Regions from separate parts of the Paenibacillus vulneris genome, predicted to be linked through region 1. Evidence: riboswitches for the same ligand, from Rfam matches in the RefSeq annotation. Region 1 holds a riboswitch; each other region holds the start of a gene.

Region 1 (4,585 bases):
ACAAAACCAATGCCAATCGCGTACACCCACTGAAGCAGCTGGGCGCGATAAAAATGTCGAACCTCTGCACGGAAATTTTCCAGCTGCAGGAGACATCGGAAATCAACGATTACGGCCAGCCGGATAGAATCCGCCGCGATATCAGCTGCAACCTTGCTTCCTTGAACATTGCCAACGTGATGGAGCTGAATAAAGTGAAGGAATCCGTTAAGGAAGGGATTACCGCACTGACAGCGGTCAGCGATATGACGACCGTCGCCAATGCCCCTGGCGTTGCCAAAGCGAATCAAGAGATGCATTCGGTCGGACTTGGAGCGATGAACCTTCACGGCTACTTGGCCAAAAATAAAATCGCTTATGAAAGCGAAGAAGCCAAAGATTTCGTTCGTGCTTTCTTTATGATGATGAACTATTACTCGTTGGAAAGAAGCATGGAGATTGCCAAAGAGCGCGGCGTTACGTTTGCAGGCTTCGAGCAATCCGACTATGCGAACGGCACTTACTTCGACCGTTATTTGGAAACGGACTACAGACCCGTTACAAGTAAGGTACAAGAGCTGTTCAAGGACATGACGATCCCGTCTCCCGAAGATTGGGCGAGCCTGAAGTCCGCTGTACAAGCTTACGGATTATATCATGCTTACCGGCTTGCGATTGCGCCGACACAGAGCATTTCCTATATCCAGAATGCAACGTCAAGCGTAATGCCGATTGTCGAGCAAATCGAAACGCGTACCTATGCCAACTCTACTACCTATTATCCGATGCCGTATTTGAGCAGAGATAACTACTTCTTCTATAAATCGGCTTATCAGATGGATCAGTTCAAGGTATTGGATTTGATTGCCGAAATTCAAACGCATGTGGACCAGGGAATATCCACGGTACTTCACGTCAACAGCGATGTGACTACGAGACAGCTGGCTCGATACTATATTTACGCAGCTAAAAAAGGACTGAAATCTCTTTATTACACTCGGACGAACCATCTTTCCGTTGAAGAGTGCATCAGTTGTTCCGTATAAGATAAGCTGGAAAGGGAGTTGCAGCAATGAGTGTTTGGAAAGCCGTGAATTGGAACCGTCCAGATGACGATTTTACGGATACATTCTGGAAGCAAAATATTATGCAATTTTGGACGGATGAGGAGATTCCGCTATCCGATGATAAAATGTCCTGGCTGACATTAAACGATGCGGAGCGGGACCTGTACATGAAGGTACTTGGCGGTTTAACGCTGCTCGATACGGTACAAGGCGGCGTCGGAATGCCCAAAATTCTCGAGCTCGTCGAAGGGCTGCAGCGTAAAGCGGTCCTCGGCTTTATGGGGATGATGGAGCAAATCCATGCCAAATCGTATAGCAGTATTTTTACCACATTGGCATCGACGGAAGAGATCGATAGCATTTTTCAATGGATTGAAAACAACCGTTTCCTACAGGTCAAAGCGGAGACGATATCCCAATATTATAACAACATTCACTCACGCAAAGATTTGTACTTGGCGATGGCAGCTTCCGTACTGCTCGAGAGCTATCTGTTCTATAGCGGCTTCTTTTATCCGCTGTACCTTGCCGGGCAAGGGAAAATGACGAGCAGCGGGGAGATCATTAACCTGATTCTGCGCGATGAGAGCATTCACGGGTTGTATGTCGGCATGCTGGCTCAAGAGGTGTATGCCCAATTGGATCAGGACGAACAGCAAGCTGCTTATGAGACATTGCAAGGACTTCTTCGCTACTTGCACAGCAACGAAGAGCAATATACAGAGGAGTTGTATACCGCAGTAGGGCTGACGGGCGAAGTGAAAGCCTTCTTGCGTTATAATGCAAACAAAGCCATGATGAACCTGGGGCTGGAGCCTTTGTTCCCGGAAGAGGATATCAATCCTATCGTCCTTAACGGGATTAATACCCGTACGAAGCAGCATGATTTCTTTTCCAAGAAAGGCAACGGGTATATTCGGACGGTTAACGTGGAAACTTTGACGGATGATGATTTCCTGTTTGGTGACTGATGCTTTATGATGGATGCTTCACGCTTGCCCAAAATCGAATTATCCTATATGATCAGATAAGCTTCATACAAATTGCATATAAGGGGAACAAGGTGCTTTAGCAGATGCTAAAGCTTAATAGGGAAGTTCGGTGCAATACCGACGCGGTCCCGCCACTGTAATGGAGGAGTCACAGCAACGGTGCCACTGGTCTAGCCATAGACCGGGAAGGCTGCTGATGATGAGGAGTCCAGAGCCAGGAGACCTGCCTGTTCTGACAGCACTGCTTTTACCTACGGCTGATAGGGAAGTGTTAAAGACGGCTTTTCGTTTGTTCCTCAACAACCGGGGCATCTTTACCTTTCTAGCTTCACGTCTGGGTAAAGATGTCTTTTTTGTATTTCATTTTTAGAAAGAAAGAGGAATTGATAATTATGCATCCTTCATTTTTTCGGAGCAAAATGGCACTTCAGCTTATCCTGTTGACGCTTTGCGTACTGCTTACATTGGCCGGGTGCAGTCCGTCTGCGCAGCCTCAGGCTAATTCATCTGCTTCCTCCGGCAGCGTACATCCGGAAGAGGTCGTGCTGGCCGCTCCTCGCGATCTGGCTCCGGGTCCTCAGGATGCCTACTACACAAGTACAATTCTTTATGTTTGGGAGCCGTTAATTGCAGCCTCCGAGGATGGACAGCCTGCCCCCAAGCTGGCAAAGTCTTGGAAGATGTCCGAGGACGGCAAGGAATGGACCTTTCAGCTGCGGGAGAATGTTCAGTTTCATGATGGAGAGAAGCTGAATGCTGATGCGGTCATCGCTAACTTTAACCGGTACAAGCAAGTAAGTCCCAAGAGCTCGCCGTTCTATACTCTGGATATCAAAAGCTCTTATCCTGGGTTAAAGGATGTCGTCAAGGTCGACGATATGTCCTTCAAGCTCGTCTTCGAGAATCCGCAACCGACTTTACTGTATTCGATGGTGAATTTCTCAAGCCCGATCTACAGCCCTAAAAATTTCAATGAAAAAGGCGATTTTAATGGCCTTCCTCAAGGAACAGGCCCTTTCAAGCTGATCGAACATAAGAAGGACCAATTTGCATTGTTGGAAGCTTTCGACGGCTATTATGGTCAGAAGGCTGCCAGCCAACGGATACGTGTTCGCGTCATTCCGGATCCTGATACCAGACTTGCCGCTTTGAAATCAGGAGAGATTATGGGGGTTATGGACCTCGGTGCTATTCCTCCGACTCTGGCCAAAGAACTGTTGAAGGATTCGCAATTCGAGCTTTCGGCTACAAAATCAACCATCTCTCATTATCTTCATCCGAATGGAAAAAAAGCGCCTTTTGACAACCCCAAAATACGTCAAGCCGTTAGCATGATGATAGACCGCCAGCAATTAGTGAAGGAGCTTTATTTGGGTTATCCTGCGGCAACGGTTAATTTTCTGAACAATACCTCGCCGTTTTATAAGGATATCCCATTGGACTATCGGCCAGAAGAGGCCAAGAAATTGGCAGCTGAAGTACTGGGCAATCAAAGAAAAAGCATCGAGTTGATCGTGCCGACTTACGGCTTGGACCGTTACCCATATAAAGCGCAAGCAGAGCTTTTTCAATCCGTGCTGAAGGAATTGCAGCTGGATGTGAATATCCGCATTCTGGATGGGGCCGCCTTTAAAGATGCCGAGGCCAAAGGAGATTATGACCTGGCATTGGCTACGCAAGGTCTTCCGAACGGAGACCCGTATACGTTATTCACCAACTATTTATCCAGCACAGGCTCCAGCAATAAAAGCTACAGCCTTGGCTACAAAAACGACAGAGTGGACCAGCTGCTGAATCAAGCAAAAGCCACCCTGAGCATGGACGAGCGCAAAGGCATCTATAATGAGCTTCAGACGATAGCGGCATCCGATTTGCCGACGATTCCATTGTTCAACGATGCGAGCTTGATTGCTTACAACAAGAAAATTACCGGTTATAAGGCAACGATTTACGGAACTACGCTTCCCGAGCTCAAATGGGCATCGTAACATGATGTATTTCATTAGACGGATAGCAGCAGCCATTCCGGTCATTATGGGTATTTCTTTTATAGCTTTTGCACTAAGTGTAGCTTCGCCCGGAGATCCTGCGGTCCAAGCTTTAAGCATGAATGGGATTAAGGAGCCGACAGAGCAAGAAATTGAGGCGAAAAGGGCAGAGCTTGGATTGAATGATCCGATGATTGTCCAATATGCTCATTGGCTGTGGAAAGCGAGTCATGGGGATCTTGGAATTTCTTATATGACGAAGGAATCCGTAAGCGGAGAGCTGCTGCGCCGGCTTCCTGTAACATTGAGTGTTTCGGGGATGGCCTTGGTCATCGCAGTAGGCACTGGAATCCCATTGGGAATGCTCATGGCCATGAAGAAAAACACATCTTTTGACCATACGGCGCGAATATTGGCTTTATCCCTGGTTTCAATCCCAGGCTTCTGGCTGGCCATTCTGATGATTACCGTATTCTCCGAAAAGCTTCACTGGCTGCCTACCAGCGGCTACGGAACCTTTAAACATCTCATTATGCCTGCCATCGTATTGGCAGCCGGA
Region 2 (4,585 bases), on a different contig from region 1:
TGGATGTAGTAGTAGTCGACAATATGAGCACAGGGAAGGAAGCGAATCTGCATCCGGCATGCAAGCTGTATCGAATGGATGTTGCCAGCACGGAGTTAAGAAATATTTTTGAGCTGGAGCAGCCGGATTACTGTATCCATCTGGCGGAGAAAACCGATTTGAACGAAGCGATGGTCGTTCGGGGGCTGAGTCCCAATTTGCGCGGATTGATCTATTTGCTGGATCTGTGCAAGGAATTTTCGATCAAGAAGCTGGTCTACGGATCCTCCGCAGAGGTCTACGGTTCCTATGAGCCTAAGCCGATTGACGAAGCCGCTCCATGCGCTCCGGTCTCCTGCACAGGAATGTCCAAGCTGGCTCCCGAGGAATACATAAAGCTGTACGGCGCGTTGTATGGACTTAACTACACGATTTTAAGGTATGCGAACGTGTATGGCTGCCGGCAAAAGAGGTATGGAAGCGGGGGCGTAATCTCGGCCTTTCTGGAAACCTTCGTCAACGGCGAGAAAGCCATCATTCAAGGGAAAGGCCTTCAGACCCGGGATTTCGTCTATGTATCCGATGTGGCTTCCGCCAACGTTCAAGCCCTGTCCTTGTCCAACAGCGATACCTACAACATAGGCACGGGAACGGCAACGTCCATTCTGGAATTGTTCGAGCTGATGAATGAGATGACGAATCAAAAAGTAAAGCCCGTATTCGTAACGGCGCGTCCGGAGGACCATCTGCATGTCTGCGTTTCCTGGGACAAAGCGGCCAAGGGCTGGGGATGGAGTCCCAGGATCCAGCTGCGGGAGGGCTTGACCCAGCTTATGGGGGATTTTATGTACCAAAGGCTTATGGACAAAATCAATGGAGTTCAGGAAACGGCGCCCGAGCCTGTGGCAGCCAGTATGCTGATTCGCCGTATGGCCGTGAAGAAATCGGCCCGAAGGCTGAAAACTTCCTCTTTATAAGCCGTTGAACCGCGTTGATAAAGATTTATTTAGAATAGCTTATTCGACAAAATGATCGGTGTTTTTTACCAAAACACTCCCAGTATGCGACACCTTTTTTTGAACATCTCCGATATAATACTAGACATTGAAAGTCTATGAGACGAGATGGAGTGTGGGTTGCAAATGGAAGAGAACAAGAAAACGGTGGATATCGACACCGTCCTGAATCAGCTCGGTATCCCCAGAGACAAGTACGATCAATGGCTGGCTCTTCAAGAAGCCGTGAAGGAACCGATCAAGCCTCAATACAAAGGCCTCGATAAACCGTTATTTTCATATATGTACAAGGAACTAGGCATGATGGAGTACAGCAAGTAGCCGTACCTCATCATGGCTTATTTTTGTCGGCAGGGAGAGAACGCTCGGACCGAATGAAAGCGATGAAGCTTTTGGACTCCTCCAGTGTGAGTTCTCTTCCGTCAATAGTCAGAATGAATTTGTCCAGAATAGCTTCGTCCGAAAGCTCAAGATAGCTGATAAATTCCTCCGTGCCGTCCGCAAAGCTTCCGGGATGATCCGTGCGGCCCATCAAATAGTCTATCGATACGCCGAATATATCGGCAATTTTTTGAATGGTTTCATAATCCGGCTCTCTCCTATTATTTTCATAATGAGAAAGGGCGGAACGGGTAATTCCTACTTTATAGGCAAGCTCTTCCTGGGTCATGTACCCTTTGCTCCGCAGTTTGGCTATTCGCTGCCCGTATTTCATAGAGCATCCTTCCACCTTTGCTGTTGTAAATCGGCTGACCTTCCTCATTCCAGCTCTTCTGTATAGTCGGCTATATTGTTCGTAAGCTATCGTTTTGTTTCAATGGGTATGCTGTAAAAAATAAGAACTTCGGCCCATACCTCCCGGGGCATCGAACGGCTTGTCGTTAACGGCGGGAGGGCGCGCAGTTATAGACAAAGCTTCGCTCCGGGTGATATGATGACTCTGGACAATCAAATACGGATGAATTAGGTGCTGAATGAAATCATGCCTCATTTGGCTTAAAAGGGAAGCCCGGTGCAAAGCCGGCACGGTCCCGCCACTGTGAAGAGTGCCTTTCCATAAGAAAGGCTTGTTATGCCGATGTTGTTGCCACTGGAGCGCCATAGAGCGCGTCTGGGAAGGGAATCGGATGACGAAGCTCGAAGTCAGGAGACCTGCCTAATTTCAAAACACTGTTGACCTACGAGGATAGGGAGGTGTTAGAGATCGGCTTACTTAAGGAATGGTAATGGCATATCGAATGTAATGTCATTGGAATTCTTGAGAACGCGGGCTGCAAGAGCATTTCTAACACTTTCTGTAGGAATGCTCTTTTTTGTGCTGCATAAAAGTAAGGAAGACATGTTCGAGTTGCAACCATCATGATGTATTTATATAGGAAGGAAAGGATGTGCGGCGAATGGCGGGAAAACTGCTTATCATCGGCTTCGGACCGGGAAGCTTCGAGCATATTACGAAACGGGCGCGGGAGGCCATTGAAGAAAGTGAAGTTATCATCGGCTATAACACGTACGTGGATCTTATCCGTGGACTTCTCACCGATCAGGAGATTGTACGGACAGGGATGACGGAGGAAGTGAGCCGGGCTCAGGAGGCCGTTCGGCAAGCGGAGTCCGGGAAAAAGGTAGCGGTTATCTCGAGCGGCGATGCCGGTGTATACGGGATGGCCGGACTGGTGTACGAGGTGCTGATGGAAAAAGGCTGGAGGCGGGACGGCGGCGTGGAAGTCGAGATAATCCCCGGCATATCGGCGATTAACTCTTCCGCCTCGCTGCTTGGGGCCCCGGTCATGCACGATGCCTGCACGATAAGCTTAAGCGATCATCTGACGCCGTGGGAGCTGATTGCCCGGCGCGTCGAGGCGGCGGCCCAGGCGGACTTCGTCATTGCGCTGTACAACCCCCGCAGCGGCAGACGAACCCGGCAAATTGTGGAGACGCAGCGCATATTGCTGAAATACCGCTCGCCGGAGACGCCGGTCGGCATCGTGAAGAGTGCCTACCGGGACCGTCAGCATGTGGTGCTGACAACTTTGCGCGATATGCTCGATCATGAGATCGGGATGCTGACGACGGTCATTATCGGCAATGCGTCGACGACGGTCTACGACGGTCTGATGATCACCCCGCGCGGTTATCAGCGCAAGTATACTCTCGGCGCCGATGTACAGCCGCTTAAGCCGCACCAACGGCTGCAGGAAGCGGCGGAGCCTTGGGCGCTGCAGCAGTGGGACGAGGCAGAGGCGGTCGATGCGGATGACGAGGATTGGGCTTGGGAAGGCGAAGGCCAAGTGGAAAGCGGCCGGGAAGCCGTGGCCCGCACCGCAAGGGAGACGGCTCCTGCAAGCTCCGCCGGCGGCGGAAGCACGGGCGGAGCGGTGCTGGCTGTCAGCGCGGTCAGTGTGGCTGAGCGCGAGGAGCGGAGCAGCGGCCCCGGTACCGACTCGCCGCTAATGCTGGCGATGGAGGCGCTGCGCCTGTCCGATCTCAGCCGAGGCGTGGTCACGGAGCCGGGCAGCACGCCTGCCTCGGCGGGATTGTTCCGCCAGCAAGCGATCTTCGAGCTTGCGGTAAGTCCGGGCGTCGCCGAGAAGCGTTTTACCGCCAGACAGATGCTTGCGCTGGCTGAGGTCGTTGGCGAGAAGGGGACGATGGAGTATACGCCCCATCACCAAATGATTATCCGGGTTCCGACATCGAATCCCGATGACATTACGACGAAGCTGCGGCAGGAAGGCTTCCTGCTGGCGCCGATCGGCGATGTAGCGCAGCTTAAAGCTTGCGACTTTTGCAATGCGGAGAAGGCGGATGCGATTCCGTACGCTGAGGAGCTGCAGAAGCGGATCGGCGGCTTGAGCGTGCCGAAGGAGCTGCGCATCGGCTTGAACGGGTGCGGAATGGCTTGTTATGGGGCGGTGCACGAGGATATCGGCATCGTATACCGGAAGGAGAAATTCGATTTGTTCCTGGGCGGCAAGACGGTCGGGCGCAATGCGCATCCGGGACAGCCGGTCGCCGAGGGTATTGAGCCGGATCAATTGGTAGACATGATCGAACGGATTGTACAGCGGTATATTTCGGATGGTCATCCGAATGAGCGATTCCATAAATATTTTAAAAGAGTAAAGGAAGTAGAAGGTTATCGTCACCAAGAGGTGCCGGTTTTCCAAATTGAAAACGCGGTATGCGGCGATTAATACGGAAATAAAGACAGGGAGGGAACAGGATGAATGCGGTTTTGTTTGTAGGCCACGGCAGTAAGGATGCGGAAGGTAATGAGGAGGTACGGGAGTTCGTCCGTTCTATTGCATCGAAGATGGACCAGCCGATCGTGGAGACGTGCTTTCTGGAATTTGAACGGCCCACCATCGCACAGGGTATCGAGCAGTGTGTTCAACAGGGAGCTACGCAGATTGCGGTAGTGCCGATCACTTTATTCTCGGCGGGGCATGCCAAAATACATATTCCGGCTGCGATTGACGAAGCGAGGCTGCGTTACCCGTCCGTTCGGTTCAACTATGGACGGCCTATCGGGGTTCATGAGCAGGTGCTGGATATTCTTGCGTCGCGGTTGGAAGCGGCCGGTGCAGGCG
Region 3 (4,585 bases), on a different contig from region 1:
CAGTATGAGGAGCTATTTGACTCCACGTATGGCGGTTTTGGCGATAAACCCAAATTCCCTACCTCACATAATCTTTCGTTTCTTATGCGGTATTACCATCGCACCGGCAAAGAGCTTGCGCTGCAGATGGCAGAGAAGTCACTGGATGCGATGCAGCGGGGCGGTATGTACGATCATGTCGGCTTTGGATTTGCAAGATACTCTGTAGACGAGAAGTGGCTGGTGCCGCATTTTGAGAAAATGCTCTATGATAACGCGCTGCTGGCCTGGACCTACCTGGAAGCCTACCAGTTGACCGGCAAGACGAAATATTCCCGTACGGCCGAAGAGATATTCGCTTATGTGCTTAGGGATATGACCGACCCGGCAGGCGGCTTCTACTCTGCGGAGGATGCCGACTCGGAAGGGCACGAGGGGAAGTTCTACGTATGGGAGCAGGATGAGATCCTGAAGGTATTGGGCCTCGAGGACGGCGAGCTTTATTGCGACCTTTATGACATTACCAAGGAAGGCAATTTTGAAGGTCAAAATATTCCTAACTTAATCCAGCATGATGTGGAGACTTTTGCCCGGCTCAAAGGATTGGATCCCGATCTATTATCTGAAACCATCGGGAGATGCCGACAAACCTTGTTTGCATACCGTGAGCAGCGTGTACATCCGGGTAAGGACGATAAAGTGCTGACCTCCTGGAACGGACTTATGATCATGGCTTTGTCCAAAGGCTATAAAGTGCTGGAACGGCCTGAATATTTGGAAGCGGCTGCCAAGGCGGCTCGTTTTATTGTCTCCCGATTAAGGCGTCCGGATGGAAGGCTGCTCGCCAGATACAGGGATGGAGAAGCGGCATTCGCCGCATACCTGGATGACTATGCGTTCCTGGTATGGGGGCTAATTGAGCTGTATGAAGCGTCCTTTGAGCTCGAATTCCTGCAGCTGGCTGTGGAGCTTAACGGGCAGATGATCGAATTATTCTGGGATGAGGAACATGGCGGCTTGTTTTTCTACGGAAGCGACAGCGAGCAGCTGTTTTCCCGGAACAAGGAGATATACGACGGTGCGCTGCCTTCCGGCAATGCGGTGGCGGCCATGAATTTCTTAAAGCTCTCCAAGCTGACTTATGACGCCAGGCTGTCGCAGATTGCCAAGAGGCAATTGCAAGCCTTCGCAGGCTCGGTTGAACGGTATCCGACAGGGCATTCGATGCTCCTGATCGCTCTGGATTATGCGTACAGTCCTTCCAGCGAGATTGTCATTGCCGGCGATCCGGAATCCGGGACAACCAGGGAGATGCTTGCCACGGTGCGCCAAGGCTTCAGACCCCACTCCTCCGTATTCTTGGTCCCGCCGGGGGAAGAAGGCGAGAAGGTTCGTCAATTCCTCCCTGTAGTTCAGGACAAACAGGCAATCGGCGGCAGGCCGACGGCGTATGTTTGTGAGAATTTTGCATGTCATTCCCCGATTACGGATTTGGAAGAGCTGGAAGAAGTGCTGCATTCTTCTTAAGAACGGCCTCCTTAATGGAAAGCCTCCTTTTTTATCAAGGAGGTTTTTTGTATTCCAAGAAGGAATTCGATGACATACCACGAATATGGAATAGCTGTACTAATATTATTGGATCATGAATATCCATTAGGTGCCTTTGTGAAGACAAAGGGTAACAGGGAATCGGGTGCAAATCCCGAGCGGTCCCGCCACTGTAAACGGGGAGTTTCTTTCATAATGTCACTCGGTGTAACGCCGGGGAAGGCGAAAGAAGCAACGATCCGTAAGCCAGGAGACCTACCTGATGGTATGCACCCAGATCCCTTCGCGGAAAGGAGAGGTGTACGAGAATGAATCGGCAAACATTAGAGGTGTTGTCGTATTTTCACGCGTACCCGTGACCTATCCTGCTGGATAGGTCTTTTTGTTTCATCACATTTATTATGGAGGATGTATCGGATGAGTAGAAGAAAATGGGCCAGCAGCCTGCTGCTTGTGTTAGGGTTCGTCTTGTACCTGATGGTTAATGAGCCGCAATCGGCTTATGCCATGCATATTATGGAGGGCTTTTTGCCGCTCGGCTGGGCTGTGTTTTGGTGGGTCGTCTTCATTCCTTTCTTTATTCTAGGATTGAGAGCTTTAATCCGCATTACGAGAGAAACCCCTGAGCTCAAAATTATGCTGGGCTTGGCCGGAGCGTTCACCTTCGTATTATCTGCCCTGAAGATTCCTTCGGTCACTGGCAGCAGCTCGCATCCGACCGGAACCGGTCTCGGAGCCGTGATGTTCGGCCCTCTGCCGATGAGCGTATTAGGCTCCATTGTATTGTTGTTTCAAGCCTTGCTATTGGCACATGGCGGATTAACGACGCTGGGAGCCAACGCGTTCTCAATGGCTGTGGCCGGACCGGTCGTAGGTTATTTTGTCTACAGATGGATGATGCAGGCGACAGGGAAACAAAAATGGTCCATTTTCATAGCAGCGGCTTTGGCAGATTTATCTACCTATGTAGTCACTTCCATGCAGCTGGCGCTGGCATTCCCGGCGGAGCAGGGGGGTATCGCGGCTTCCTTCGTGAAATTCGGTGGTATTTTTGCCATTACCCAAATCCCTCTGGCTATCAGTGAAGGCCTTCTGACGGTATTGATCTGGAACTGGCTTCAAGCTTACAGCCCGAATGAATTGTCCCTGCTTCAACGCAAAATGAAAGGAGCCCGCGAATCATGAAAACCAGCTCGAAAAATATGCTGATACTGGCTGCCGTAGTCTTATTGGCCGCTTTACCATTGCTGCTTGTCAAAGGGGATTTCGGAGGCGCGGATGATGCGGCCGAGGAAGTGATCAAATCACTGCATCCGTCCTACGAACCTTGGTTCTCTTCCTTCATAGAGCCTCCTCCGGAAACGGAAAGCATGCTGTTTGCCCTGCAGGCCGCCCTGGGAGCCGGGTTTATCGGATACACGATCGGTTTATTCAAAGGAAGAGCGACCAAGCGTAACCATGATTAAACAAATCGACGTCATTTCTTATAGCAATAAGCTGCGAGCCGTTTCTCCCATGTGGAAAAGCGGTTTCGCTGCTCTTTTGCTCCTGCTGTCCTATCTGTCTCATCCTGTTGTTCAGCTTCTGATGTTCATCTGGATTTCGGCATGGATTGCAGGTTATGCCAAGGTTCCGCTCAGGTTATATAGTACACTTCTGTTCAGTTCGCTTCTATTGTTTGCAGCAAGCTTGCCCGCTTTATTGTTGGAAATTCATTCGTTTGAACAAGGGCAGTTCCGGGCAGAAGGCCTGACGCTGCTCGCTTATTCTCATTGGTCTCTGAGTTTGAATCCATCGGGCGTAGAGCTGACGGTGAAGCTGCTGTGCCGAATTATGGCTTGCGTAGCCGCATCCATGCTGTTGATTCTGACTACTCCCATGCCGGAGCTGTTCCAAGTCATGAAAAAGCTGCGGGTGCCTTCTCTGGTGCTCGAATTGATGCTGATCACTTATCGCTTCTTATTTCTTCTGCTGGATACGGCTCATGACATGTATACCGCTCAACGAGCCAGAGGAGGGCAGCAGGGCTTCACAGGAAGACTGAGAGACACGGCTCTGCTAATCGTCCGGATGTTTGCCAAAACCATGCAGCGCTATCAAGGGCTGGCGAACGGAATGGTATCCCGGGGCTTCACCGAAGAGATTCGAATGCCCCCTTACCAAGGCGGGGAGGTACCGGCAAGGTATAAGTGGGAAGGCAGCATCGGTTGGATTTTGCTGGCAGGGTTGGAATGCTGGTTTAGATGGAGGGAAATCGGATGAAATCGATATTGGAAGCACGTGGTCTAAGCTACAGCTACCCGGGGACAGCCTCTCAGGCGCTTCAGAATCTGAACATGAATATACCTGAGGGGAAAAAAACGGCGATCTGCGGCCATAACGGCTCGGGGAAGTCTACCTTTTTTTTACAGGCCATTGGCATTCATCGTCCGGTGGAAGGAGAGCTGGTCTGGAAGGGGAAGCCGCTTACCTATAATCGTGGTTCACTCAAGCAGCTCAGGCAGCAGATCGGCCTCGTATTCCAGGACCCCGAACAGCAGCTGATATTGAATAATCCCGCAGAGGATATCTCTTACGGATTGCGTAATGCCGGTATGAGGGAAGAGGAGATTGCCCGCCGAACGAATCAGATGCTCGTCGCTATGGAGCTGGAGCAGCTGGCGGATCAACCGATGCATCACTTGAGCCTGGGGCAAAAGAAAAGGGTTGCGCTGGCCGGTGTATTGGCGCTGGAACCGGAGCTGCTGCTGCTGGACGAGCCGACCGCCTATTTGGACCGGCGTTCCGAGCAGCAGCTGATAGAAGAGCTCGACCGCATACACCTGCAAGGCATTACGGTCGTCATGGCTACGCACGATATGAATTTGGCCTATGCCTGGGCTGATTGGGTATTGGTCATGGATAAAGGCCGGTGCGTGAGGGAAGGGACACCTTATGAAATATTTCGCCAAGAAGAGGAGCTGAGGCTGCTCGGCTTGGAGCAGCCCATACTTCTGGAATTATGGAGCGCGCTGCCTGAATCCTTGAGACAAGGGAAGGAAGCTCCCCGTGACGTGAA
Region 4 (4,585 bases), on a different contig from region 1:
CGCTAATCCCACACCCTCCACGGCAATAACTTTCTCATCTGCATGAGCTTCCTCACTGTTCATTTCCTGCAGCCCCCTTCCCTTCAACATCTTGGCATCGTAAATTATTCGTTCGACAATCGCTTGCTTCTTTTTAATAAATAGGCAAAAAACGGAGCCCCCATGAACGCGGTTACCACTCCGAGCGGAATTTCCGTCGGACTCAGGACCGTACGGGCAAGCGTATCCGCCCACAGTACGTAGATTGCTCCCCCGATAAGGGAAAGAGGCAGCAGCAGCCGATAGTCCGGCCCTACGATCAGCCGCAGCAAATGCGGCACGATCAGGCCGACAAAGCCTACGACCCCGGAGACCGACACGGCCGCCGCCGTAATCAGCGTTGCAGCCGCCAGCACAATAAGCTTCGTTCGCTCGACCCTTATACCCAGATAGGCCGCCTGCTGCTCGCCCAAAGCGAATAAATTCATCGCTCTTCCATAGCCGAACAGGATCATGACGCCGATCGCCAAGTAGGGCAGCAGCACAAGCGAATACATCCAGCCCCGAAGCGCCAGGCTGCCCATCAGCCAAAACACAATTTCATTAATAACCTGCTTGGACATCGCGACCATAAACGAGACGAAGGCCCCGAGAAAGGCCTGCATGACGACCCCGGATAAAATCAGGGCTTCCATCCGTATCTTGCCGCCCGTTCTTGCGAGCATAATCACAGTGATCAAGGATAGCGCTCCTGTAATGAATGCGACAACCGGAACAGTTGCCGAGCCCAGCAGGGCAAACTGCAGCCCGAACAAGATCAGGAAAGCAGCGCCGACCGAGGCGCCAGAAGAAACCCCCAACGTATAGGGGTCCGCCAGCGGATTGCGCAGCACACCCTGGAAGGCCGCACCCGCAATGCCCAAGGAAGCGCCGACCAGCACACCCAGCAGTACGCGGGGCAGCCGGACGCGCCAAATAATCTGCTCGGAGGCCGGCTGCCAGTCCACGGGAACCGAGCCTCCGATTCCGGGCAGATGATGCGCCAGAATGCCCCATACATGCAGGAGCGGCACATGAACCGTACCGATGGATAAACTGATCGTCACGGAAAGAAGAAGGAGCAGCACTCCCGCTCCTCCCCATGCCATTAGCTTCCGCTTCATTTTATTTCACCAATTCCGGATAAATGCCTTTGGCTACATCTACCAGCGCTGCTGTAATCCGCGGTCCCGGACGGCTGATCGAGTCCTTATCCAACCCCGCCAGCTTGTTGTTTTTGATCGCATCGACATTAGCCCAGCTAGTCCGCTCTCTAATGATTTGATCCATGGACTTCTTGGAATTTTCATCGATCAGATTTTTCGGGTACAAAATCACTTGAGGATTATCCGCGATCACCTTTTCTTCATTCAGCTTCGCGTACCCGGTAATGTCGGAAGAAACATTAATACCGCCAGCCAAGTTGATCAGCTCGTCCATGAATTCTCCCTTCCCTACCGTCCAGCCCGGAGAAAATTCCATGAGCACCCTTTTCTTTTGCTCCGGCTTCAGATCCTTGACGGCATCCGTAACCTTCTGACGATCCGCCTTCATAGAAGCTACCAGCTTCTCCGCCTGCTCCTGCTTGTCAAAAATTTGCCCGAATTTCAAAATATTGTTCATGACGTCGTCAATCGTCTTGGGCTCTACCTTAAACACGTTCACATTCAAGCCTCTGAGCTGCTCGACGGCTGCTGTTTTGAGCGATACGCCCGATAGCACGACATCCGCGTTAGCCGCAATCAGCGCTTCCTCATTCGGCTTCACGATGCTGCCCATCTTAGGCTTTTTCTTCGCTTCCTCCGGATAATCGCAAAAGTCGGATACGCCGACGACTTTGTCGCCCAAGCCCAGAGCGAACAGAGTCTCCGTCTCGCTGGGAGACACCGACACAATCTTGGCCGGCGCCTTTTCAAAGGTAAACTCCTTGCCTGTTGCATCCTTCACTTTCAACGGATATACTGTAGCCTTTGCGTTCGCGGCTGGAGGGCTTGTCTGTTCTCCGCTGCTCGCTTTAGCCGGCTCCTTCAGATCTGCCGTGCCCGAGGGCTTCGTCTCCTTCGGCGCGCAGCCGGCTGCGCTGAACACAAGCGCCAGACCCAGCACAGCCGCCAGCCATTTTTTTCCGCCGCTTCGTTTCATTTCACTCCACATTGTGGTACCTCCTTTGTCCTTCCATCCCATTGTATCGTTCCTGTTCCATGTCCCGGTTTGCATGCACGTCAAAAACCCTCTGATCCTGATCGCTGCAATTAGGAAGCAGAGGGCATGCGATTGCAGACGCTGTCCGTTATTCTGAACGCAGCGCGTGCAAGCGACGCTCCTTTTTCCTCGAAAGGCCCGGTCTATTCCCGATTAGGCAGGTTTCCTGGCTTATGGAGTTGTACGGAGGCCTCGCCTTCCCATTCCGGTTCAGAACAGTGGCATTATGAGACTCTCCCTCCAAAATACAGTGGCGGGACCGCTCCGGATTCACACCGGCTTCCCTTTTAACCTGCCGGCTTGTTAAGCAGACAGGCACCTAGTCGGATAACTCTATGAAATTAAAGTCAGACCTGCCTATGCAGCAGGAACGTCCATTAGGTCTATTTTTGCGCGATGACCTTCATCACCTGTAAGCCCTTTTCCAGATTTTTGGCATTGGCCGGAATGAAGGCTACCAAATCTTTGCCATTCAGATTAAGCTCTGTAAACCATTTGGTTTGTTCCAAAGGAATACCGTACAAATGCTTCTCTTTCTTCGGCGCTGCATTCTTATCCTTGGAATCTACCGGGAGCTCCAGAACGCCTCCGGGAAAATCCTCCTGCTTCGCCACATCATCCAGACTGACATAGCCGCCCTGCTGGCCTATCGTTTTAAACTGCTCCGTCGGCACAATAATGATGCTGTTATCTCCCGCCGCAATTTCAACGACCAATTTATCCATAGAAAACATCGGCGTGGTCTGAATCTTTACGGTCGGAGCTTCGCCAAGCTTCGTTTGCAGCGCAGCCTGCAGCTTATCTCCCACTTCGTTCGGAATTCCATTGGGGCCTGTCATAAAAATCAATACATCAGCCTTGGGTCCCCCGCCGCAGCCGGCTAGCACCAGCAGCAGCATGATGATGAGCATGAATTTCCCTTTCATGTTCCCTCTCCTTATAGATGCGCTTTCTTGGATTGCTGTTACCCCCAATCATATCATAAATGTCTCGTTTCTTTCAAAACTAGAGATAAAAAAGGAGATGGCCGCAGGCTGAAATGTAAAAAAAGGAACCGTTACCGGCTCCTCTTATTTCGATTCATATACTCATTTATCTTTTTGTCCAGGATCATGCTGATCTTCACAACTTCCGGTGAGGTCAAGCATTGCTCGCTCTGAACCAGTCGTTCGAGCTCCTGACGCAACCTATAAATCTCTTCTTCCAAAGATACGTCAGAAGATGACCGCTTCTTTTTCCCAAAAAACCACTTGGCTTGCTGATTATTCTCTCGAATCCAACCAATTTGCGGGTAATGCCTAAGCTGATATTCCGGAAAAGCCATTCTTCATCCCCCCCTGGCATATCTTTAGATTCGGAAGTCCCATAACCCCAAAGGATATGAAACTTCTATACTATTAAAGATAACAGTTTTTGTCGGGGATGGAAATGACTACTTTTGTCGAAACTATAATTTACGTATAAAATTTCCGATCCTTTCGATCGCTTCCAGCAATTGATTGACGGAAGTCGCGTAGGAGCAGCGCACGAAGCCTTCTCCGCCCAAGCCGAACACATATCCCGGCACCGCAGCGACCTTCGCTTCAAGGAGCAAACGCTGGGCAAACTCTTCCGAGCTTAGCCCTGTAGAGGCAATCGAAGGGAAGGCATAGAACGCTCCCTGCGGCTCATGGCACTCGAGCCCGATGTCCCGGAAGCCTTGAACGACAAGCCGGCGCCGTTGGTTATAGGACTCTACCATGCGGTCCTTTTCATCCATACCGTTTTTCAAAGCCTCGAGAGCTGCGACTTGCCCCATAGCAGGTGCGCACATGACGGTGTATTGGTGAATTTTGAGCATCGCTGAAATTAAATCCCTATGTCCGCAAGCATAGCCCATCCTCCAGCCGGTCATCGCGAAAGCTTTGGAGAAGCCGCTGACCAGGATGGTGCGGTCCTTCATGCCCGGCAAGGAAGCGAAGCTGACATGCTTCTGCTCGTAAGTCAATTCTGCATAGATTTCGTCGGAAATGACAATAAGGTCGTTTTCCTCAACAATTTTTGCAATCGGGAGCCAATCCTCGTACGTCATGATACCGCCTGTCGGGTTGCTCGGATAGCACAGAATCAGTACTTTAGACTTAGATGTAATGCTCGCCTTCAAGGCTTCGGGAGTCAGCTTGAAATTATCCTTCGCGAACGTCTCGATCCCGACAGGAATCCCCCCGCCGATCTTCGTAATCGGAGAATAGGAAATATAGCAAGGCTCCGGAACAAGTACTTCATCCCCCGGGACGATCAAGGCACGCAAGGCCAAGTCAATGGCTTCACTGCCGCCCACCGTAACCAGGATTTCGTCAGAAGGCTCGTACGGCACATGGAACGA

Evidence for each region. Region 1 has a riboswitch for cobalamin ahead of ABEA66_RS16260 (ABC transporter substrate-binding protein). Riboswitches for the same ligand answer to the same signal wherever they lie in the genome.
Region 2: another riboswitch for cobalamin. It lies ahead of cobJ (precorrin-3B C(17)-methyltransferase); the one in region 1 lies ahead of ABEA66_RS16260 (ABC transporter substrate-binding protein).
Region 3: another riboswitch for cobalamin. It lies ahead of ABEA66_RS22610 (energy-coupling factor ABC transporter permease); the one in region 1 lies ahead of ABEA66_RS16260 (ABC transporter substrate-binding protein).
Region 4: another riboswitch for cobalamin. It lies ahead of ABEA66_RS06770 (ABC transporter substrate-binding protein); the one in region 1 lies ahead of ABEA66_RS16260 (ABC transporter substrate-binding protein).

Annotation. Positions count from the first base shown of each region.
Region 1 covers NZ_BAABJG010000015.1:596,288-600,872, reverse strand. The annotation lists gene nrdE (class 1b ribonucleoside-diphosphate reductase subunit alpha) at 1-1,025, shown strand, start outside; gene nrdF (class 1b ribonucleoside-diphosphate reductase subunit beta) at 1,052-2,017, shown strand; cobalamin riboswitch at 2,091-2,283, shown strand; gene ABEA66_RS16260 (ABC transporter substrate-binding protein) at 2,431-4,026, shown strand; gene nikB (nickel ABC transporter permease) at 4,028-4,585, shown strand, end outside.
Region 2 covers NZ_BAABJG010000006.1:613,573-618,157, reverse strand. The annotation lists gene ABEA66_RS08255 (NAD-dependent epimerase/dehydratase family protein) at 1-956, shown strand, start outside; gene ABEA66_RS08250 (hypothetical protein) at 1,122-1,316, shown strand; gene ABEA66_RS08245 (helix-turn-helix domain-containing protein) at 1,327-1,710, opposite strand; cobalamin riboswitch at 1,944-2,169, shown strand; gene cobJ (precorrin-3B C(17)-methyltransferase) at 2,393-4,189, shown strand; gene ABEA66_RS08235 (sirohydrochlorin chelatase) at 4,219-4,585, shown strand, end outside.
Region 3 covers NZ_BAABJG010000026.1:55,720-60,304, reverse strand. The annotation lists gene ABEA66_RS22615 (thioredoxin domain-containing protein) at 1-1,506, shown strand, start outside; cobalamin riboswitch at 1,618-1,804, shown strand; gene ABEA66_RS22610 (energy-coupling factor ABC transporter permease) at 1,945-2,712, shown strand; gene ABEA66_RS22605 (energy-coupling factor ABC transporter substrate-binding protein) at 2,709-2,993, shown strand; gene cbiQ (cobalt ECF transporter T component CbiQ) at 2,986-3,789, shown strand; gene ABEA66_RS22595 (energy-coupling factor ABC transporter ATP-binding protein) at 3,786-4,585, shown strand, end outside.
Region 4 covers NZ_BAABJG010000006.1:310,931-315,515, forward strand. The annotation lists gene ABEA66_RS06760 (ABC transporter ATP-binding protein) at 1-63, opposite strand, end outside; gene ABEA66_RS06765 (FecCD family ABC transporter permease) at 105-1,142, opposite strand; gene ABEA66_RS06770 (ABC transporter substrate-binding protein) at 1,144-2,172, opposite strand; cobalamin riboswitch at 2,360-2,558, opposite strand; gene ABEA66_RS06775 (hypothetical protein) at 2,604-3,146, opposite strand; gene ABEA66_RS06780 (aspartyl-phosphate phosphatase Spo0E family protein) at 3,278-3,544, opposite strand; gene ABEA66_RS06785 (aminotransferase class I/II-fold pyridoxal phosphate-dependent enzyme) at 3,668-4,585, opposite strand, start outside.